Regions from separate parts of the Kluyvera sp. 1366 genome, predicted to be linked through region 1. Evidence: predicted binding sites of a transcription regulator. Region 1 holds the regulator's gene; each other region holds the start of a gene.
The links. Region 1 encodes LexA, which represses DNA repair genes until DNA is damaged. Its sites were predicted from a motif close to TNCTGTATGTACATACAGNA; they were not measured.
Positions count from the first base shown of each region.

Region 2: a site for LexA is predicted at 2,881-2,900, ahead of ACVLVH_RS16200 (DNA translocase FtsK 4TM domain-containing protein). Genes of this name have one in related genera too.
Region 3: a site for LexA is predicted at 3,801-3,820, ahead of uvrB (excinuclease ABC subunit UvrB). Genes of this name have one in related genera too.

Region 1 covers NZ_JBTRDW010000011.1:73,785-79,064, reverse strand. The annotation lists gene zur (zinc uptake transcriptional repressor Zur) at 268-786, shown strand; gene ACVLVH_RS21415 (CsbD family protein) at 862-1,074, opposite strand; gene dinF (MATE family efflux transporter DinF) at 1,239-2,561, opposite strand; gene lexA (transcriptional repressor LexA) at 2,698-3,312, opposite strand; gene ACVLVH_RS21400 (diacylglycerol kinase) at 3,418-3,786, opposite strand; gene plsB (glycerol-3-phosphate 1-O-acyltransferase PlsB) at 3,914-5,280, shown strand, end outside.
Region 2 covers NZ_JBTRDW010000006.1:427,096-432,375, reverse strand. The annotation lists gene cydD (heme ABC transporter permease/ATP-binding protein CydD) at 1-715, opposite strand, end outside; gene trxB (thioredoxin-disulfide reductase) at 861-1,826, opposite strand; gene lrp (leucine-responsive transcriptional regulator Lrp) at 2,348-2,842, shown strand; gene ACVLVH_RS16200 (DNA translocase FtsK 4TM domain-containing protein) at 2,962-5,280, shown strand, end outside.
Region 3 covers NZ_JBTRDW010000004.1:124,998-130,277, forward strand. The annotation lists gene moaA (GTP 3',8-cyclase MoaA) at 1-390, opposite strand, end outside; molybdenum cofactor riboswitch at 379-515, opposite strand; gene ACVLVH_RS09865 (gluconeogenesis factor YvcK family protein) at 711-1,613, shown strand; gene uvrB (excinuclease ABC subunit UvrB) at 1,700-3,721, opposite strand; gene ACVLVH_RS09875 (ABC transporter ATP-binding protein) at 4,623-5,280, shown strand, end outside.

The DNA of each region.
Region 1 (5,280 bases):
GTTAATTGATACCAGAAATTACTTAAGACCTTTTGAACCATAGCCGCTAACCCGGTGAGTTGCAAAGCAAAATCCGTGCAGGCGTTGCGCTGCCTGGTCGGACGCATTTTACAGACATAAGGGTTGCAGCAATATTGACGGGAAAATGGCGATGGTAATCTATTGATTGAGGAGAATTTTCTTAGGGATTTTAAGGACAATAAGCAATCACAGCAGCGTTAAATTTTGTGTGATAAAATAACATCACCTGCAACCCGGAGAATGCTTATGTCAAACCTCACGCCAGAACAACTTCTTACCCAGGCTGAATCACTTTGCCTTGATCGCGGCGTGCGCCTGACCACTCAACGCGCCGAAGTGTTGCGCTTAATGGCAGAGCAGAATGGTTCGATAAGCGCTTACGATTTGCTGGATCAACTGCGTGTCAGTGAACCGCAAGCAAAACCGCCCACCATCTATCGCGCGCTGGATTTCCTGCTGGAACAGGGATTTATTCATCGCGTAGAGTCAAATAATAGTTACGTGGTTTGCCATCATTTTGATGAGCCAGCACATACTTCGGTGATGTTGGTGTGTGACGGTTGTGCGGCAGTAAGCGAAAAACATGCTCATGGCGTGGAAAAAACCATCGCTGCATTAGCGGATCAGGCGGGATTTTCTCTGCGACATACCGTAATTGAGGCACATGGCCTGTGCGAAAATTGCGCAGAAGTGGCGGCTTGTACGCACCACGAAAGCTGCGAGCATGACCATCAGGCCGAGGGTAAAAAGCGGATAAGAAAATAGGGAGGCACATCCTTGTGCCGGGCCAATCACTACGCTAAATGATTGGCGGGTAGGAGCATCATCCGTGAAGTGAGATTACCAGCGGTAATCTTTGTTGGTTGTTTCCCAGTCTTTAACTTCTTTCTCGGCCTGGTCTTTACCATAACCGTAGCGTTCCTGGATTTTACCAACCAGCTGATCGCGTTTACCTTCGATCACAGTGAAGTCGTCATCGGTCAGCTTGCCCCACTTCTCTTTAAACTTGCCTTTGAACTGCTTCCAGTTTCCGCTCGCTTCGTCTTTGTTCATAATATTCCTCCACTACATCCTGAGTGAGATAGATATATTGCCTGCTTAGCTGGCGATATACCCAGACAACGCGCTACTCATATGCGCCGTATGAGGTAATTGTAGTAGCCGCTTCGCAGTTTGCAGAGAAATACAGATTAATCTGTAGGTTACGCTTCGCTTATTCAGGCGTTAAACCAGCTATCGCGCCGCCAGTGACCACGCCAAATGAGCCACAGCGTCAGTCCGCGTAACGCGAGGAATACCGTCACCGCCAGCCATAAACCGTGATTACCGAGCCACGGCAGCGTGAGCAGCGATACGCCGTAGCCGATCGCCGCCATCACCATGCTGTTGCGCATCTCACGCCCGCGCGTCGCGCCGATAAACATGCCGTCCAGCAGATAGCACCAGACGCCAACCAGCGGCAGAATCACTTGCCAAATCAGATAGCGGTCGGCCATCTCTCGTAGCGCTTCCAGTGACGTCAGCATCGCCACAATCTCCGGACCGGTGAATGCATAAATCAGCGCAAAGATCGCGGCGACGAAGCATGCCTGGCGACAAGCCGCATGCCAAATCAGCAATAGTCGGCTGCGATCTTTGGCCCCAACCGCTTCACCCGAACAGGCTTCAACCGCGTAGGCAAATCCATCCAGCGCGTATGCGGTGAAAGTGAGGAACATCAGCAGCACCGCGTTGACTGCCACTACATCCGGCCCAATGCGTGCGCCAAGGATGGTGAGCGACGCGAAGCAGATTTGCAGCATCAAAGAACGCAGCATAATGTCGCGATTGAGGCGGAATAGCCGCGCCGCATCGCCGCGCCAGCTGCTTTTGAGTAAAGCAAAGTGGATACCGCGCATCTTCAGCACCCGCGCCACCATCCACAAACCCACGCCCAGCGTGACATATTCTGCCAGCGCGGTAGCCGCCGCCGCTCCGGCGACACCCCAATGCAGTTTGAGCACGAACAGCAGATCCAGCAGGATATTCACCAGGTTGCCGATGATTAGCAGCACCATCGGTGCCCGCGCGTACTGCACGCCCAGCAGCCAGCCAAGAATCACCAAATTGGTCAAGGTTGCGGGCGCACTTAGCCAGCGAATCTCAATAAATATTTTCGCCTGTTGCTGCACTTCCGGGCTGCCACCCATTAAAGCTGCCGCCAGGCTGCTGACCGGCGTTCGCAGCACCATAAACAGCGCACCAAAAACCAGCGCAATCAGTAGCGGTTGTATTAAGGCGCGCGCCAGCGCCGTTTTGTCATTGGCGCCAAATGCCTGAGCGGTGAGTCCGGTGGTGCTCATGCGCAGGAACAGCAGGAGCATAAAGATGAAGCTGGTGGCGGTTGTGCCCACGGCGACGCCACCGAGGTAGATTGGGCTATCGAGATGACCAATAACGGCGGTATCCACCACACCCAGTAATGGGACGGTGATATTTGACAGGATCATCGGCAGCGCTAGCCGCCAGAGCGTTTTATCTGAGGAGGAAAACAGCTGCATTAGCCCATTCCGTTGTGTGCGGTAATCAGCGTAATGGCGCCAGAATGAGCCGCAGAAAGAGTCACAGAGAAGTAAAACAGCAGACTGCGGTCAGCGCAAACACGCACCGCCGCAGTTAAAGTGGATCAGAAACTGATCAGAGCCACTCGCCGTTGCGCACAATCCCGACAGCTAAACCTTCAACGGTTAGCGACTGCTCACGGGTATCCACGACAATCGGCTGAAAATCGGTGTTTTCAGGTAGCAGATGGACAATCGCACCCTGCTTTTTCCAGCGTTTCACTGTGACTTCATCATCAATGCGCGCCACGACAACCTGGCCGTTACGCACTTCCTGCGTTTTGTGTACCGCTAACAGATCGCCATCCATAATGCCGATGTCTTTCATCGACATACCGCTCACGCGCAGCAGGAAATCGGCGCTCGGTTTAAAGAGGTTAGCATCCACCTGATAGTGGGCTTCGATGTGTTCTTGAGCCAGCAAAGGTTCACCGGCAGCGACGCGGCCAATCAGCGGCAGCCCTTCGCTCGGTTCTTCTTCCATCAGCAAACGAATTCCGCGCGATGCGCCGGAAACAATTTCAATTACGCCTTTACGCGCCAGCGCTTTCAGATGCTCTTCGGCAGCATTGGGCGAGCGGAAACCCAGTTGCGCAGCAATTTCCGCACGCGTTGGCGGCATGCCCGTCTGGTTAATATGGTCGCGAATCAGGTCATAGACCTGTTGCTGCCGTGCAGTTAACGCTTTCATCCCGCCCCCTGGTTGTTTATACAGTCGCTGTGAGTATATACAGGTATTCGCGAAATGAAAACCGTAACAGAGGGAAAAATCAGCGGTTTGATGAATCTGGAATCCCTATCTCAAATGCGTCCAGAGCAGCGCGCTCCAGACGAACAGAGCCAGTAAGATAGTCAGCAATACGGCAGCCGATCCCATATCTTTGGCGCGGCCCGCGAGCGGATGTTGCTCCTGCCCGATGCGGTCGACCACCGCTTCGATAGCACTATTAAGGATCTCAACGATGATAACCAGCACTACCGAGCCAATCATCAGGATGCGGGAAAGGGTATCTACATCCAGCCAGCAAGCCACGAGAATGGCCACCAGCGCGGCAATGGCTTCCTGCCGAAAAGCGGCTTCGTGCTGCCATGCGGCACGCAGGCCCTGCCAGGAATAACCGGCGGCTTTCACTATTCTTACTAAACCGGTGACGTTATTTGCCATGTCTATGGAACCCTTGAACTATTTTGACGTCAATGTGTGGGCAGTATGAGGCGGCAGAGCCACAGACCTTCGCTGCGCTTTCTGGTATGCTTGCCGCGCTTTGCTAACAAGAGGCTTAAAGTTGTCTATGTCAGGTTGGCGTAAACTCTATTACAAATTATTGAATTTACCACTCTCTATTTTGGTAAAAAGTAAGGTCATTCCGACCGATCCTATCTCTGAACATGGGATCGATCCGACACGTCCGGTGATGTATGTTTTGCCTTATGATTCAAAGGCTGACCTGCTCACACTGCGTGCTCAATGCCTGAAACATGATCTGCCCGATCCGCTGGCTCCGCTGGAGATCGATGGCACCCTGCTGCCGCGCCACGTGTTTATTCACGATGGCCCACGCGTAATTCCCTATTTCGTGGCCAATCCCGAATCGGTAAAGCTGTTCCACGATTATCTGGATTTGCACCGCAGCAACCCGCAACTCGATGTGCAAATGCTGCCGGTCGCGGTGATGTTTGGTCGTGCGCCGGGACGTGAAACCTCCGGTGAATCCACGCCGCATCTGCGCGTGCTCAATGGCGTGCAGAAGTTCTTCGCCATTTTGTGGCACGGCCGCGACAGCTTTGTTCGCTTCTCGCAAACCGTTTCGTTGCGCCAGATGGCGACCGAGCACGGCACCGATAAGTCGATTGCCCAAAAGCTGGCTCGCGTGGCGCGCATTCATTTTGCCCGCCAACGTCTGGCCGCGGTCGGCCCGCGTCTGCCTGCACGTCAGGATCTCTTCAACAAGCTGTTACAATCCAAAGCGATCGAAAAAGCAGTAGAAGATGAAGCGCGCAGCAAAAAGATTTCGCATGAGAAAGCCCAGCAGAACGCCATCGAAATGATGGAAGAAGTGGCGGCGGACTTTTCTTATGAAGCGATTAAAGTCACTGACCGCGTGATGGGCTGGCTGTGGAGCCGCCTGTATCAGGGCATCAACGTGCATGGCGGTGAGCGCGTGCGTCAGCTGGCGCAGGATGGTCATGAGATTGTCTATGTGCCCTGCCACCGCAGCCACATGGATTACCTGCTGCTCTCCTACGTGCTTTATCATCAAGGCCTGGTGCCGCCGCATATTGCTGCCGGTATTAACCTGAACTTCTGGCCAGCCGGCCCGATTTTCCGTCGTCTGGGCGCCTTCTTTATTCGTCGTACCTTTAAGGGCAACAAACTCTATTCCACCGTGTTCCGTGAATATCTTGGCGAGCTGTTTAGCCGGGGTTACTCCGTTGAATACTTTGTGGAGGGCGGACGTTCGCGTACCGGTCGTTTGCTGGATCCAAAAACCGGCACCCTATCGATGACGCTGCAGGCGATGCTGCGCGGCGGCAGTCGTCCAATCACCTTCGTGCCGATTTACATTGGCTACGAGCATGTGATGGAAGTGGGCACCTACGCCAAAGAGCTGCGGGGTGCGGCCAAAGAGAAAGAGAGCTTCCTGCAGATGGTGCGCGG
Region 2 (5,280 bases), on a different contig from region 1:
TACGTTGACGAAAATCGGTGGTGCTGGCGGCAATTACTTCTTGCTCTGCCGCGCCGCGATAGAACAGGCGCAGCGTTTCACGTCCACGCAGACGATCGTAAAAATCACCGCTTAGTCGGGCGAGAGCAACAAAGTTGCGGCGGTTGGCATCTGCAGCGCCCATGCCAACCATCGCCATGAACAGGGGAATCAGTGGCGCGGTGACCAGCAGAATCAATCCCGCCGCCCAGTTTATTGGAAAAATGGCGATCAATATGGCCAACGGAATAAAGAGTGCCAGCGACATCTGAGGCAGATAACGCGCGTAGTATTCCTGCATCTCTTCGATTTGTTCGAGTAGTAGCGTAGCCCAACTGCCTGCTGGCTTACCTTGAATCCAGGCGGGACCGAGCACATTGAGTCGATCCAGAACCTGCTGACGCAGCGCACGGCGAATGGCAACGCCGGCGCGATGTCCTGCCATTTCGCGGGCGTAATGCAATCCGGCGCGCAAAACAAAGCACAGCAGCAGCAACAGAAAATCGGTGAGCAGTGATGCGCGCGGTTGCTGTGCGACAAGCAGATTTTGCAGCAGCGAAGCCAGTAACCAGGCTTGGGCGATAATGACCAATGCGCCAGCAAAACCCAGCAGCGAAGCCGCACGTAAGTTGCGCGCACCGTGATGACGTTGCTGACGGAGCCAGCGGAGAAGTTCTTGTTGCCGTGATTTGTTCATGCGATGCCGTTTGGTAACTCAAAAGAGATGTAAATCCCGGATGAAAACCCAGCAATATCGGGCGCGTGAACTGTAGCACGCAGGTAACAAAAAAGGCGACCAAAACTGGCCGCCTTTTAGCGATTATGATCAGGTTATTAACAACTTACTTATCGTTTTTAACCAGTCCATCGAGGAAGCGTTCCGCATCCAACGCCGCCATACAGCCGGTACCGGCAGAGGTAATGGCCTGGCGATAAATATGATCCATCACATCGCCGGCAGCGAACACGCCTGGGATGCTGGTTTGCGTGGCGTTGCCGTGCAGACCAGACTGCACTTTGATGTAGCCATTTTCCAAATCCAGCTGACCATCAAAAATTGCGGTATTTGGACTGTGGCCGATGGCGACAAACAAACCAGCGACGTCCAGTGATTCAGCCGCTTCACCTTTGGTAGACAGCAGTTTCAAGCCCGTCACGCCCATTTGATCGCCAACCACTTCATCCAGCGTGCGGTCGGTGTGCAGCACGATGTTGCCATTGCGCACTTTTTCCATCAGACGGTCAATAAGGATTTTCTCAGCGCGGAAACTGTCGCGACGGTGAATCAGATGCACTTCTGCAGCAATGTTAGCCAGATAAAGCGCTTCTTCAACGGCAGTGTTACCGCCACCAATGACGGCAACTTTCTGATTGCGGTAGAAGAAGCCGTCGCAGGTCGCACAAGCAGAGACGCCTTTGCCTTTGAACGCTTCTTCTGATGGCAATCCGAGATAACGTGCCGATGCGCCAGTGGCGATGATCAACGCATCAGCAGTGTATTCACCGCTGTCGCCGACCAGACGGAACGGACGGTTCTGCAAATCGACGGTATGAATGTGGTCAAAAATGATCTCGGTGTTGAATTTCTCGGCATGCTCCTGCATGCGCTCCATCAACGCTGGACCGGTCAGATCGTTTGCATCGCCTGGCCAGTTCTCCACTTCGGTGGTGGTGGTGAGCTGACCTCCTTTCTCCAGTCCGGTAATTAACACCGGATTCAGGTTAGCGCGCGCTGCATATACTGCTGCAGTGTAACCGGCAGGGCCGGAGCCCAGAATGAGCAGCTTACTGTGTTTGGCCGTACTCATGCGTTCCTCAATTTTTTTCTGACGACATAGTTTTTGATTGTAGGGAAATTAACGCCGCAAAAAAAGGCTCCAGCAATTTTGTTAACAATCACTGCGAGCGGCGTAGACGATGAGTGCAAGTTTTGCACGCGCGTTGCGCCAAAAGGGGGCAATGCTCGGCAATTAGTGGTGCAGCAGCATAAAAATTCTCATTTAAAAACAGCAACCCAGAACTCTATCTGGCATCTTGTACTGAATTTGGATGTTTTACTTTGACAATCGCCTGCGCTTTTGCGAAAACATTGGGAGAAGCAGAGAATATTTAGCGATTCAAAACAGAATTTCATTTCTGTTTTTGTCTGTTTAGCCGAATAAACTCAGCCTGACATTGGTAGTGACGCATGATGTGGACAGACAACATGCGTCATACGGATGGACGCGTTACTGCACAGGCTTATGGTCTTCACTTCAGTAAGGCCCTGAACAATGAGCGTTTTCAGGGTGTGGCAGGTTAAGGGAAGGAATTAAGAGAGACAATAATAATGGTAGACAATAAGAAACGCCCCGGAAAAGATTTAGATCGTATCGACAGAAATATTCTGAATGAACTGCAGAAAGACGGTCGAATTTCTAATGTCGAGCTTTCCAAACGTGTTGGATTATCGCCAACTCCATGTCTTGAGCGCGTGCGCCGCCTCGAGCGTCAAGGCTTCATTCTGGGCTACACCGCGCAGCTCAACCCGCATTATCTGGATGCTTCACTGCTGGTTTTCGTTGAGATTACTCTGAATCGTGGTGCGCCAGATGTGTTTGAACAATTTAACGCCGCCGTGCAAAAACTTGAGGAAACTCAAGAATGTCACCTTGTTTCCGGTGATTTTGACTACCTGCTGAAAACCCGCGTACCGGATATGTCCGCTTATCGTAAACTACTGGGTGAGACCTTGCTGCGTCTGCCGGGCGTAAACGACACCCGTACTTACGTGGTGATGGAAGAGGTCAAACAGAGCAATCGTCTGGTGATCAAAACCCGGTAGTGCAGGGCAGGTGCAAAGCTTGCAGGATTTCGGTACACTCCTGTGAATTCATACAGGACCAACGTCGGGCATGCCCGACGTTGTTGCCTTCTTAATTTACAGGCACCTGGAGAGTTCTCTTGAGCCAGGAATATACAGAAGATAAAGATGTTTCGTTACAACCGCTGAGCAGTGGACGTCGTCTGCTGGAAGCGTTGCTCATTCTTGTGGCCTTGTTCGCCATCTATTTGATGGTGTCGCTGGTTAGTTTTAACCCGTCAGATCCAAGCTGGTCACAAACCGCATGGCACGAACCTATCCATAATCTGGGTGGTAGCGTCGGCGCATGGCTGGCCGATACGCTATTGTTCATCTTTGGCGTGATGGCCTACGCCATTCCTCCCGTCATTATTGGTCTGTGTTGGATCACCTTCCGCCAACGTGATCGTCAGGATTACATCGACTACTTTGCCGTTGGTTTACGCCTGATTGGCGTGCTGGCCTTGGTGGTAACGACCTGTGGTCTGGCGGCGCTCAACGTAGATGACATCTGGTATTTTGCTTCCGGCGGCGTAATCGGCAGCCTGGTCAGCAATGCGATGGCACCGTGGTTCAGTTCGGCTGGCGGCACCTTGACGCTGCTGTGCGTCTGGGCTGCCGGCATCACGCTTTATACCGGATGGTCATGGCTGACGATTGCCGAGAAGATCGGCGGCGTGGTGATGGGTGTTCTGACCTTTGCCAGCAATCGTTCACGACATGACGAACCCTGGCAGGAAGAAGAATACGACGACGAAGAGCTTGCTGATGAGGTGTCGCCTCCGATGCATGCTGCACACTCCGTTAATGACGACGATGATGTCTTGTTAGCTCAACCGCGCAAGGTGAGCGAACCGGTTGCTGCGGAGTTGAGCGACGATCCGCTGCTGGCGAAGGCGAGTGCGGCAACTGCCGCTGCAATTGCGGTTACTACGCAAGCTGCACAGCAAACTCCAGCTGCACAGCAAACTCCAGCTGCTATGCAGCCTGCTCCAGCCGCATCTGCTGAACCCGACGCAATGCCACGCGTTGCCGAAGCCACGGCTCAGTCGATTCCGGCTCCTCAGCCTGTTGCTGCAGCACAACAACCAATCGCGCAGCCTTCTGCTCCGCTCTATCGTTTCGAGATGCCAGGTGAAGCAGCACCTTCACCGTTTTCGCCGGCTGATGACGATGAGGGCCCGAGCATGGGCAACTGGCAGGATGCCGCTTCATCTTCTGCACCTTTAAACAGTCTCGCCGCCGCTTCACTTGCCGCTGGAGCAGTCAAAGCAGCGACATCACCTGCTGCTTATTCACCTGCCTTCGATATCGTACCTGAGCGTGATTACAACCCGCAGGTGAAGCAGGGCATTGGTCCAGAGTTGCCGCGTCCAAACAAAGTTAAGTTGCCAACACGACGTGAGTTAGCTTCGTACGGCATTAAGTTGCCCTCGCAGCGCATGGCGGAAGAACAGGCTAAAGATGCTGAGCAGCAACAGCCGGAAGTCACTGCGTCTTACAGCGTTCCTCCACAGGAAGAGGATGTTGAGCTGCAAGAGGCGCAGTTGCGTGAAGCCTTCGCGTCGCAGCAGCAGAATCGTTACGGTGAAAGCTGGCAGGAAGCGTCTGAGCCTGATGATGAGGATGCATTGCAGCAGGCTCAACTTGCACGTCAGTTCGCCGATCAGCAGCAGCAACGCTATACCGAACCTGAAGTGAAGGAAGCACCGGTATTTAATCTGGATACGTCGTCTGCTTTTGATTTTTCACCAATGAAAGATTTGGTCGACGATAGCCCGAGCGAGCCACTGTTCACTATTTCTGCATCGCCAGAGCCGGAAGAGCCCGCGCCGTGGCAACAACCTGCTGCGCCGGAGCCAGCGGCAATGCCGTCGTTGAGTGCTGAATCCAGCCCATGGTCGTCGCCGGAACAGGAAGCCTATTCTGCGCCACCTGCACCAGTGAAACCTGCTGCGCCGGTGCAGGACAGCTTGTTCCATCCGTTCCTGGTTCGCCATGAACAGCCGCTGGAAAAACCTTCTACGCCGCTGCCCACGCTGGATCTGCTCACGTCACCACCGGCAGAAGAAGAGCCGGTAGATATGTTTGCGCTGGAGCAAACCGCGCGGCTGGTTGAAGCACGCCTGGCTGATTATCGAGTGAAGGCGGAGGTTGTAGGTATTTCACCAGGTCCGGTCATTACCCGCTTCGAACTCGATTTAGCGCCAGGCGTCAAAGCTTCCCGTATTTCTAACTTGTCGCGTGACCTGGCGCGTTCTCTGTCTGCGGTTGCCGTGCGCGTGGTGGAAGTGATTCCAGGCAAGCCTTACGTCGGGCTTGAACTGCCAAATAAACATCGTCAAACCGTTTATCTGCGCGAAGTACTGGATTGCCCTAAATTTCGTGAAAACCCGTCACCGCTTGCAGTGGTGTTGGGT
Region 3 (5,280 bases), on a different contig from region 1:
CCGGCGTGCGTCGAGGCTATCGACGCTGACGTTGATATGGGTGAGACCGGCAGCGCGCCAGGCATGTACGTCACGCGCCATGCGATAACCGTTGGTGGTCATCGCGATCTGGCGAATGGCGGCGTTTTCACGCACTGCAGCGATGATGTCGGTGAAATCACGCCGCATGGAGGGTTCGCCGCCCGTCAGGCGCACTTTTTCCGTGCCCGCCGCCGCAAAGGCACGCGTCACGCGACGAATCTCATCCAGCGAGAGAAAACTTTTATTGTGCGTACCGTTCGGCTTATAGCCGTTCGGCAAACAGTAGGTACAACGGAAGTTACACACATCCGTGACCGACAGGCGCAGATAGTAAAAGCTGCGCGCATAGGCATCTGTAAATTGTGGCACCTGAACACCTTTCCAAAGTCGGGAGATGCAGTCATTTCTTTCTGCACCCTGGCAGCTCAAGGCTGCGGCCTGGCTTCCATATCGATAACGACTTAGGAAACCAGGCTTGGGAGTTTGTTGTCATTATGGACAACACGGTTAAAACGAATGGTAGCGCGATTAACGGTTAGCATCCATGAGTGATTTTCGCTATATATCTTGATGCATAACGTTTTTTCACCGCATTTTCGCGACAGGATACGGTAAAATGCACCACAGATATTGATGCACATCAGTTCAACTACGCCTCAACGCGAGGACGTCAGTGACAAAGGAGAAACATGAATCGAACCCTGGCAGATTTGGATCGCGTAGTGGCATTAGGTGGCGGACACGGTTTGGGTCGCGTGATGTCGGCGCTGGCACCGTTAGGTTCGCGCCTGACCGGCATCGTCACCACCACCGATAACGGCGGATCCACCGGCCGCATTCGCCGCTCGGAAGGCGGCATTGCGTGGGGCGATATGCGTAACTGCATCAATCAGTTGATCACCGAACCGAGCGTCGCCACCGCGATGTTTGAGTATCGCTTCACCGGTAATGGCGAGCTGGCCGGGCATAATCTGGGCAACCTGATGCTGAAGGCGCTTGATCATCTCAGCGTGCGCCCGCTCGAAGCCATCAACATCATCCGCAATCTGCTCAAGGTCGATGCGTTTCTGATCCCGATGTCGGAACAGCCGGTCGATCTGGTGGCGCAGGATGGCGAAGGCAATATGGTGTACGGCGAAACGGCAATTGATGAGATGAAGCAGCCGCCCCAAGAGTTGATGTTACATCCGAATGTGTTGCCAACCCGTGAAGCCATCGAGGCGATTGGCGAAGCGGATTTGATTCTGATTGGCCCCGGCAGCTTCTACACCAGCCTGATGCCGATTCTGCTGATGGAAGAGATGGCGCGCGCGCTGCGCCGTACGCCTGCCACCATGGTGTTTATCGGCAATCTGGGCCGCGAACTGAGCCCAGCGGCAGCTAGCCTGAATGTGGCCGACAAGTTGGCGATCATGGAGAAAGCGATTGGCAAGCGGGTGATTGATGCGGTGGTGGTGAGTCCGGCCGCCGATATTCGCGGCGTGGAAGAGCGTTTAATCATTCGCGAACCGCTGGAGGCCGCCGACATCAAATATCGCCATGACCGCCAGCTGCTGCGCATCGCGCTGGAACACGCGATTCAGGCCGTTTAATTTCCAGGTGCGCATGAATGCGCACCCTACGAAAACCACGCTGGATTCCTGTAGGGTCGTCATTCATGGCGACCTGGATACCACAATCAGGAAGCCGCAATAAACAGCTCGCGCAGTTGATGTAACTGATCGCGCACGCTGGCAGCCTCTTCAAACTCCAGATTCTGCGCGTGCTGCTGCATCTGCCCTTCCAGCTCGTGAATCTTCTTCTGCATCGCTTGCGGCGTAAGCGCCATATAGTTGGCTTCCGCTTCTGCTGCGGTGCGTGAGGCGGTTTTGCCTTTACCACGCGTTTTCACTACGTTTTTGCCGAGCTCAAGAATATCAGTGATCTTCTTGTTGAGCCCTTGCGGCGTAATGCCATTCTCTTCGTTGTATTTCTGCTGCTTCTCACGACGACGCTCGGTTTCGCCCATCGCGCGCTCCATCGACGGCGTGATTTTATCGGCGTAGAGAATCGCCCGGCCATTGATGTTACGCGCGGCGCGACCAATGGTCTGTATCAGCGAACGCTCCGAACGCAGGAAGCCCTCTTTATCGGCATCGAGAATCGCCACCAGCGACACTTCCGGCATATCCAGACCTTCTCGCAGCAAGTTGATGCCAACCAGCACATCAAATTCGCCAAGACGTAAATCGCGGATGATCTCCATACGTTCCACAGTATCGATATCCGAGTGCAGATAGCGCACCTTCTCGCCGTGCTCCACCAGGTATTCGGTAAGATCTTCCGCCATACGCTTGGTCAGCACAGTCACCAGCACGCGCTCGTTAATCTCAACACGCTTGCGGATTTCCGACAGCAAATCGTCGACCTGCGTCGCCACCGGCCGTACTTCCAGAATCGGATCCAGCAGGCCGGTTGGACGCACCAGCTGATCGATCACTTCGCCACCCGATTTTTCCAGCTCGTAATTGCCCGGTGTGGCCGACACGTAAATGGTTTGCGGAGCGGCTGCTTCAAACTCTTCAAACTTCATCGGACGGTTATCCAGCGCCGACGGCAGGCGGAAACCGTACTCCACCAGCGTCTCTTTACGCGCGCGGTCACCACGATACATGCCGCCAATCTGCGGAATGGTTACGTGCGATTCGTCGACCACCAGCAAGCCATCCGCCGGTAAATAGTCGAACAAGGTCGGCGGCGGCTCGCCCGGTCCGCGCCCGGAGAGATAGCGCGAGTAGTTTTCGATGCCGGAGCAGTAACCCAACTCGTTCATCATCTCGAGATCGAACTGCGTACGCTGGGAAATACGCTGCTCTTCCAGCAGCTTATTGTTCTCCAGCAGCACTTTGCGGCGCACCACCAGCTCATCTTTGATCTCTTCCATCGCCTTAAGAATGCGCTCACGCGGCGTCACATAGTGCGTTTTCGGATAGACGGTAAAGCGCGGGATCACCGAATCAATCTGGCCGGTGAGCGGATCAAACAGCGACAGCCGCTCAACTTCTTCATCAAACAGCTCAATACGCAGCGCAATATCGTCCGATTCCGCCGGGAACACATCGATCACTTCGCCGCGCACGCGGAAGGTGCCGCGCTGGAAGGCCTGATCGTTGCGAGTGTATTGCAGCTCCGCCAGACGACGCAGAATGCTGCGCTGATCGATAATCATGCCGCGCGTCAGATGCAGCATCATTTTCAGGTAGAGATCGGGATCGCCCAAACCGTAGATCGCCGAAACCGAGGCCACGACGATGACATCACGGCGCTCCAGCAGCGCTTTGGTCGCCGACAGACGCATCTGCTCAATGTGCTCATTCACCGAGGCATCTTTCTCGATAAAGGTGTCAGAACTCGGCACATAGGCTTCAGGCTGATAGTAATCGTAATATGAGACGAAAAACTCCACCGCGTTATCCGGGAAGAACTCCTTCATCTCCCCGTAGAGCTGCGCCGCCAGGGTTTTATTTGGCGCCAGCACCATCGTCGGGCGGTTGAGGTCGGCAATCACATTCGCCACGGTAAAGGTTTTACCTGAGCCGGTCACGCCCAACAGCGTTTGATGCGCGAGTCCATCTTCCAGTCCCTCTTCGAGACGGCGAATCGCCTCAGGTTGATCCCCTGAAGGCTTGAAAGCGGAGTTGAGTTTAAAGACTTTGCTCATGTTTTAGCGGTTCCAGCAGATGAAGTCGGCGGGCAGGCTGCTAATTCTACTCTGCTATGGCGAATTTGCCAGAAAATAATACTGGACATAATCACAGTAACCTTGCACGATAATGGCACCTGACGGCGATTCTCTTCAGTGCAATTTAAGCGGCGGGCGGCAAGTTGTTGTTGCGCAATGTTATCCCCAGGCGGAGGATGCTTTTAACATTTGTCAATAGAGTGTCATTAAATTGCAGTCCGATGACAAGGCAGATAATTCGCATGCTTGATTTTAACTAACCTGCTGTTTTAATTCACTTTGACTCAAAAGCCCAGTTTCTCATCATAATGTAGGAAGGCCGCGAATTTACTCGCTTCCACACGGTTTTCAGTCGCTAATGCACAAGGTTATCCACAGTAATGGTGGATAAGTGAATCCAGCCCCGAGCCCATCGGCTGTGTATAATTTTCTCCCGCCCATTCTTAAGCGTGAAAAAAAATTTTTTCGCATTTATTTTTCCCGCCGTGCGTGTCGCATTCCCCCCCTTTTTCCGGCTTTACCTTCCCGTGCCCAGCGAAAAGTCAGGCGTTAAGGCCATTTATTTCTCCGGTTATTGCCTTACGAACGATCAAATGCACCAGAAACGTTAAGCAGTCAGCACCGTCAAAGTGCAGTCGGTTTATCACCGCTGGCAATTGTTAAGCTTCTCTCAACTTTTAGCCGCTGATTTGTCAGGTTTCCGCCGCAGTTGCGCCTGAATTCCCAACCTGGCCTAGGAATTGCAGTATTAGCACTATGGAGTGACGAGTCCATATCGGCGCTTGCCGACGACAGCGGTGTCCATCAATCGTGCACGACTGTATGCCAGACGACACAGAGCGGGAGCATTCAGGCTAATAATCTGGAAGGAGTATGTCAGATGCTGAGTTTACGTTCGGTGAATCAGTTTTACGGTCAAAATCACATTCTGTGGGATGTCGATCTCGATCTGCCGCCGGGCACCTGTACCGGCGTGCTGGGCAGTCCCGGCATGGGCAAAACCACGTTGGTGAACTGCATTATGGGCCGCCTGCCAATTAACAGCGGCTCGATGACCTGGCAGGAAGATGGCGCGCCGCCGGAAGATTTACTGTTGCAACCGGCCGAACTGCGCGCGCGCACCGGCATTGGTTATGTGCCGCAAGGACGGCATATTTTCTCGCAAATGAGCGTGGAGGATAACCTGCTGATCGCCCTGATGGCGGCACAGGACGATCGTAGCCGTGCCATTCCGGAAATGGTGTTCGACCTGTTCCCGGCACTCTATTCATTGCGCCATCAGCGCAGCGGCGAGTTGCCAATGGAACAGCAACAACATTTGGCCCTGGCGCGTGCGCTGGTGCTGCAACCCAAGCTGGTGATTCTGGATGAGCCGACAGAGGGGATGTCGCCGTGGCTGGAAGAGGAGATGGGCAATCTGATTCGTCGGTTAAACCGTGAGTATGGTTTAACCATTCTGCTGCTTGAGCAGCACGTCTCGTTTGTCCGCCGCGTCGCCGATTATTTCCTGCTGCTGCATCGCGGACGCAATGTGGCGC